Pyxidicoccus xibeiensis: one gene and its partner. The protein of the gene in region 2 binds, or shares a complex with, the protein of the main gene of each other region. Links are inferred from orthologs where the notes say so. Each region holds a gene or a part of one and is shown on either strand. Other genes may lie near its edges. The genes, in order: dnaG and dnaB.

Region 1 (3,301 bases), 220 kb from region 2 along the record:
GCCCTCGCCGCCAAGAAGCGCGCTGTGAAGAAGGCCCGCAAGTCGTTCTAGAGCGAGCCTCGCGCGCGAGCCGGGGCACCCCTGAAGCTGTCAGGTGCCCTGGCTCCCGTCGTCCAGTCCCCGAACACACTTCCCCCTGAGGAGTCGCGACATGGCCACCCTGAAGGAGCGGATCGACGCGGACCTGAAGGACGCGATGCGGTCCAAGAACGAGCTCACCCTCAGCGTCCTGCGGATGCTCAAGAGCGCCGTGAAGTACAAGGAAGTGGAGCCCGGTGCCTCCGCGCTCGATGACGCGGGCATCCAGACCGTCATCACCGGCCTCATCAAGCAGCGCCGTGACTCCATCGACCAGTTCAAGTCCGGCGGTCGCCCGGAGCTGGCGGAGAAGGAGGAGGCGGAAATCACCGTCCTCCAGAACTACCTCCCCAAGCAGCTGTCCGCCGACGAGCTCACCGCCGAGGTCCAGGCCGCCATCGCCGAGGTCGGCGCCAAGGGCCCCAAGGACATGGGCGCGGTGATGAAGAACCTCAACCCCAAGCTCCAGGGCAAGGCCGAGGGCCGCGCCATCTCCGAGGCCGTGAAGGCCCAGCTCGCGAAGCTGTCGCCCTGAGCCGTCCGGAAGCCTGAAGCTCCAGTGACGCCGCGGCGCTGTCGGGAAACCGGCGGCGCCGTTGCTTTTCACGGGCAGCCAGGGAGGCGGAAACTTGCCCCCTCGCCCCCCCGTCATTAAGTGCCTGGGCCAGCCCCCACCGGGCTCCAGGAGTCACGCCGTGCCCCTCCCCTCCCCGCGCCTGCCCCGCCGTCCCTCCTCCCTGCCTGTGGGAAGGATCCGCCAGGTCGCCCGGGCGCCGGGGGACGTCAGCCCCGTATGCGAGGATGTCATGCCTACGCCTACCTACGCGTGGGCCTGGGGGTGGCAACCGTGATTCCGGAACACAAAATCCAGGAAATCCTCGACCGGGTGGACCTCGTGTCGCTCATCTCGCGCCACGTGGAGCTGAAGAAGGCCGGGCGCGAGTGGAAGGCGTGCTGTCCGTTCCACCAGGAGAAGACGCCGTCATTCTACGTGGTGCCGGAGAAGCGCTTCTACTTCTGCCATGGCTGCCGGGCGAGCGGCGACGCGGTGTCCTTCGTCCAGCGCTACCTGGGCAAGACGTTCGTCGACGCGGTGAAGGACCTGGCGCAGGAGCTGGGCATCGACGTGCAGGGCGAGGAGGACCCCGGCGTCCGGGAGCGCCAGCGCATCAAGGACGCCACGGACTTCGCCGCCGAGCACTTCCGCGCGCTGCTGTGGCAGCAGGACGAGGGCCGCGCGGCGCGCGCCTACGTCGCCAGCCGGGGCATCTCGGAAGAGACGGCCATGGCCTTCGGGCTGGGCTGGGCGCCCGACGCGTGGAGCCTGCTGGCGGACCGCTTCCAGAAGCAGGGCATGCTGGAGTGGGGACAGCAGGCGGGCCTGGTGACGCCGCGCTCCTCCGGCGAGGGCTACATCGACTTCTTCCGGGGCCGGCTCGTCATCCCCATCCGCTCCCCCGAGGGCCGCGCCATCGCCTTCGGTGGCCGCCTGGTGGGCAGGGAGGACGGCCCCAAGTATCTCAACTCGCGCGAGTCGCGCATCTACAACAAGAGCGAGACGCTCTTCGGGATGAACCAGGCGCGGGAGGAAATCCACAAGCGCAAGGCCGCCATCCTGGTCGAGGGCTACTTCGACTGCATCGGCCTGTACCAGGTGGGCGTGCGCCACTCGGTGGCGCTGTGCTCCACCAACCTCACGGCCGGGCACCTCCAGGTGCTGAAGCGCGCGGACGCGAAGAAGCTCTTCCTGCTGCTGGATGGGGACAAGGCCGGCCTCGCTGCTGTCGAGCGGCTCGCCGGTCCCCTGCTTGCCGCGGGGGCGGACGCCCGGGTGGCGCTGCTGCCCCAGGGCGACGACCCGGACACCTTCGCGCGTCGCCAGGGGTTGGAAGGTGTGGAGCGTCTGCTCGAGAGCGCGCAGCCGCTCACCACCCACCTGTTCTCGACCGTCCTCCCTCATGGCACGGCGTCGCCTTACGAGGAGAAGATGGCGGCGCTGGATCGGCTCAAGCCCATGGTAGGTCAATTTGTGCCAGGCCTGGAGCGCAACGAGTTCCTCAAGGCCATAGCCGCGTGCTTTGGATGGACGGTACGGGTGGTTGAAGACTCCCTGCGCAACCTGCGCCCCAAGCCCCCACCCCAGGGCGCCCAAGGGGCCCCGGCGCAGCAGCCGGAAAAGCCCTCGGAGAAGCCGCCCCCCTGGCTGGAGACGCTCTATGTGGCCTCCATACTCCGGGATTCACGGCTGCTTGCCCGCGACACCTTCCGCGTCTGTGATGAGCTGTCCCACATGGGGCTGCGCATGGCGCTCGCCCATGCCACGTCCGGGCACGGCACCGAGGACGCCCTCTACGAGGCGTCAGACGCGGTGAAGCGCGCCGTCGAGGAAGCCTGGCGTCAGCTCCCCGAGCGGGGAATGACGCTGGACCACGATTTCTCCAACATCTGCAGGGAAATCATGGTGCGGCGCATCGACGAGAGGCTCGCTTATATAAGACGTGCGACGGAGCAGACGCCGGGGGCGTTTGACCTCACGGAGGAGACGCGCGAGCTCCTGACGGAGCGCGTGGAACTGTTGGCCCTCAAGAAGCGTGTCCTGGAAGAGCTCAAGCCCGCCTCCTCGGGAACAAAGGCGCCCATGCAACCGGTTTGAGTTCGCGTTTGTAAGAAACCCTGACTTTGCGGTAGATCGGCCGGCTCGCCCCTGGCCTCAAGCCCCTGAATTTCCTAAGGAGAAGTACCCGAATGCCGACGCAGAAGCCCTCGAAGGCGTCCGTGAAGCCCACCAAGAAGAAGGTGGATCCGGTGATCCGCAAGAAGAAGGCGCCGGAAAGCTCCGCGTCCGTGGCGAAGGGGACCAAGGCAGGAGCCGAGGAGAAGGAGGCGATTGCCGCGAAGAGCGACGTCGTCGCCGAGGCCACGGAGAAGCTGAAGAAGAAGAAGGGTGTCGCGCCCGCCATGGGTGATGACGTGGACCCCGAGGAGGCCGCGGAAGAAGCCGCCGCCGCCGTCCAGGTGGACCCGGACGCCGTGGAAGACGACGTCGAGGAGGATCCGGTCGCCGAGCGCAAGGAGGTCAAGGACCTGCTCGCCGCGGGCCGTGAGAAGGGCTTCCTGACCTACGACGAGGTCAATGACGCGCTCCCCGCCGACATCGTGTCGTCCGATCAGATCGACGACGTGATGAGCATGTTCGGCGACAACGACATCGAGATTGTCGACG
Region 2 (3,112 bases):
GCCGGACGGCGTGGTGGAGGCCATCGAGTCCACGGCGCATGTCTTCGCCGTGGGCGTGCAGTGGCACCCCGAGTACATGGCCACCACCATTCCGGTGCACGTGGGCCTGTACAAGTCCTTCGTGCAGAAGGCGCGCGAGCACCGGCGTTGAGTCCCCGGGTCCTCCTGCTGGCCGGGCACGAGCCCACGGGGAGGGCGGGGTTGCTGGCGGACGTGGCCGCCGTGCGCGCCCGGGGCGGGCTGCCGGTAGCCGTGCCCACGGCGCAGACGGCGCAGGGCACCGCGACGTTCACCTGGCTTGCGTCCGCGCCGCGCATCCTGGCCGCGCAGGTGGCCGCCGCGTGTGAGCTGGGGCCGCTGCACGCGGTGAAGTGGGGTATGGTGCCCGGGCCCGCGCAGCTGGCCGCCGCGAGCAGGGCCCTCGCGGGCATGGACGCGTGGTGGGTGGTGGACCCGGTGGTGCGCACGTCGCGCGGAGAGTCGCTGTCGCGCCTGTCCGCGCGGGGCTACCTGGCGCTGGCGGGCCCGCGCGTGGTGCTCACGCCCAACCTGGACGAGGCGGCCTGGTTGCTGCGCCGGCCAGTCGCCCGCACGGTGGATGAGGCCGTGGAGGCCGCCACCGCGCTGGCCCGGTACGGCTTTGGTGCGGTGCTGGTGAAGGGCGGGCACCTGCCGGACGTGGAGGGGCTGGCGGACGTGCTGGCCACGCCGGCACGGGTGCGGGTGCTGCACGGGAAGTGGCTGGCGCGCACGCCGGGGCGGAGGGGCACCGGCTGCCGGCTGGCCTCCGCGCTGGCGACGGAGCTCGGACGGGGACGCACGCTGGACACGGCGGTGCGCGCGGCCCGCGAGCTGGTGGTGCGCTACCTGCGTACGGGTACGGAGTAGCGGCGAGGGCTGGTGGTGCGCTACGTGCGCACGGGCGCGGCGCCCCGATGGGCTCATGGCGCCGCGCGTGATGCGGCGCTCCGCGAGCCCGGTCGCGAGTCATGGGCGGGGCTTCGCGAGCGGGAACGACGTGGCGCGCGGTCGCTACTCGCCGCGCGTGCGGCTCTCGAAGCGTGTGTACTCGGAGAGGAACACCAGGTCGATGGAGCCCACCGGGCCGTTACGCTGCTTGGCGATGATGAGCTCGACGGGGATGACGGTGCTGGAGGACTGGGCCGGCGCGCCATCCGGGCCCTCCTCGGACTCCTCGCGGTGGATGAACATCACCACGTCGGCGTCCTGCTCGATGGAGCCGGACTCACGCAGGTCCGACAGCATGGGCTTGCCGCCCTTGCGCTCCTCCACCTTACGGTTGAGCTGGCTGAGCGCGATGATGGGCACCTCCAGCTCCTTGGCCAGCTGCTTCAGCGCGCGGGAGATTTCGGCGACCTCGAGCTGCCGGCTCTCCACCTTGCCCTTCTGGTGCATCAGCTGGAGGTAGTCGATGACGAGCAGCGACAGCCGCGGGTCCTTCTGCTTCACGCGGCGCGCCTTGGCGCGAAGGTCGAACGGGGACAGACCACCCGAGTCGTCGATGTAGATGGGGGCGTTGTAGAGCGCGCCCGCCATCTCCTGGAACTTCTCCTCGTCGTGCGGCGTCAGCCGGCCGCCGCGCAGCTTCTTCATGTCCACGCGCGCGGTGGACGCCAGCAGACGCATCAGCAGCTGGTCCGCGGGCATTTCCAGGCTGAAGATGCCGACCGCCTTGTTCTCCTTCAGCGCCGCGTGCACCGCGATGTTCATCGCGAAGGACGTCTTGCCGACGCCGGGACGCGCCGCGAGGATGATGAGCTCGCCCGCGTGCAGACCCGTGAGCTGCATGTCCAGGTCGATGTAGCCCGTGGACAGGCCCGTCACGCCCGTGGCCGCGGCCTTCATCTTGTCGAGCAGGTCGAGCGTCTGCTCCATCAGCTCGCTGACGGGGCGCAGGTCGCCCTCGCGCTTCTTCTCCGCGAGGAGGAACACCTTGCGCTCGGCCTCGTCGAGCAGCACCTCCAGCTCGCCCGTCTCGGTGCTGGCGAGGTCTTGAATCTCCTTGCCCACGTGGGCCAGGCGCCGCCGCAGGGCCTGGTCCTTGACGATCTGCGCGTACTGGACGGCGTTGGACGCCAGCGGCACCACCTGGTCCAGCCGCATCAGGTACGCGGGGCCGCCCACGGCGACGAGCTGCCCGAGGACCTTCAGCTCCTCGGCCAGCGTCAGGTGGTCGACCTGCTTGGACTGGCCGTCCAGCTTGAGCATCGCCGCGAAGATCTGCGCGTGCGCGGGACTGGAGAAGTCGTCCGGATGGACCACCTCACCGACGGCGGCCGTGAGCGTGTTGTCCGCGAGGATGGCACCCAGCACCGCGCGCTCAGCGGCCAGATCCTCGTGAACCCGCCGGCCTTCTCTGATGTCGAGGACGTTATCCATGGCTGCCTGCCCACTCTACAGGCGTGCCTGACATCGCCCAATTTTCTGCCACAGACCTGTAGCACCGGGTGGGTGGAGGGGGGCGGCTCTACCCCCTGGATCACCCCTCCATGCCCCAGCGCTGCAGGAAGACTTCACGCCACGTGCGGCTGAGGACCACCGTGGTGCCGTTCTTGAGGACGAGGATGCCGTCGCCGTGGGTCCAAGGCTCCAGGCGCGCCACGGCCTCCAGGCTGACGATGTCGCCCCGGTGCACGCGGACGAAGCGCGCCGGGTCCAGCCGCTCCTCCAGCGCGCGCAGGCTCTGGCGCACCAGGTGCTCGCCCTGGTCCGTGTACAGCCGCACGTACTTGTCCTCGGACGACAGGCGCCACACGGAGTCCAGCCGCAGTGGCACCCACGCCTCGCCCACCTTCACCACCAGCCGCTCCAGCGGGCGCGAGGGCGAGGCCCGGGACAGGCCGTCCAGCAGGGCCTGGAGCCGGCCGGCCTCGGCCTCCGTCCGCCCTCCGACGAGCAGCGCATGGGCCTTGTCGAGCGCCCGGGTGAAGCGGCCCGCGTCATAGGGCTTCAGCAGGTAGTCCACCGCATGCGCCTCGAAGGCCTGGAGCGCGAAGGCGTCATACGCGGTGGAGAAGATGACTGCGGGGCAGCCCTCCGGTCCCAGCGCCTCCAGCACCTCGAAGCCGGTGAGGCCGGGCATCTGCACGTC

The links.
Region 1: the proteins of dnaB (region 2) and dnaG are in contact, whole or in part, in a crystal structure (PDB 2R6A), measured with the Geobacillus stearothermophilus proteins. The link is inferred for Pyxidicoccus xibeiensis from one-to-one orthologs. Residues at the interface, in WP_033016901.1 of Geobacillus stearothermophilus: Ser13, Glu15, Ala16, Gln18, Glu91, Leu92, Asp94, Ala95, Val96, Pro97, Thr98, Ala99, Ala100, Asn101, Tyr104, Tyr105, Ile108; in WP_049624496.1 of Geobacillus stearothermophilus: Lys456, Leu457, Leu458, Pro459, Ala460, Asn463, Ala464, Leu467, Leu535, Leu536, Ile537, Ala538, Gln544, Glu545, Asp548, Tyr549, His552.

Annotation. Positions count from the first base shown.
Region 1 is NZ_JAJVKV010000005.1:578,336-581,636, reverse strand. What follows is about bases 309-3,301. They hold dnaG (DNA primase), read left to right. Parts: upstream 309-871; coding sequence 872-2,731; downstream 2,732-3,301. Other genes in these bases: rpoD (RNA polymerase sigma factor RpoD), read left to right, coding at 2,824-3,301; LXT23_RS24890 (GatB/YqeY domain-containing protein), read left to right, coding at 309-613. In the rest of the region: rpsU (30S ribosomal protein S21), read left to right, coding at 1-51; more of LXT23_RS24890, read left to right, coding at 152-308. UniProt on the Escherichia coli protein: RNA polymerase that catalyzes the synthesis of short RNA molecules used as primers for DNA polymerase during DNA replication.
Region 2 is NZ_JAJVKV010000005.1:794,656-797,767, forward strand. Bases 217-3,020 are described here. They hold dnaB (replicative DNA helicase), read right to left. Parts: upstream 2,401-3,020; coding sequence 1,033-2,400; downstream 217-1,032. Other genes in these bases: thiD (bifunctional hydroxymethylpyrimidine kinase/phosphomethylpyrimidine kinase), read left to right, coding at 217-888; LXT23_RS25750 (LytR/AlgR family response regulator transcription factor), read right to left, coding at 2,501-3,020. In the rest of the region: LXT23_RS25735 (gamma-glutamyl-gamma-aminobutyrate hydrolase family protein), read left to right, coding at 1-151; more of thiD, read left to right, coding at 148-216; more of LXT23_RS25750, read right to left, coding at 3,021-3,112. UniProt on the Escherichia coli protein: The main replicative DNA helicase, it participates in initiation and elongation during chromosome replication. Travels ahead of the DNA replisome, separating dsDNA into templates for DNA synthesis.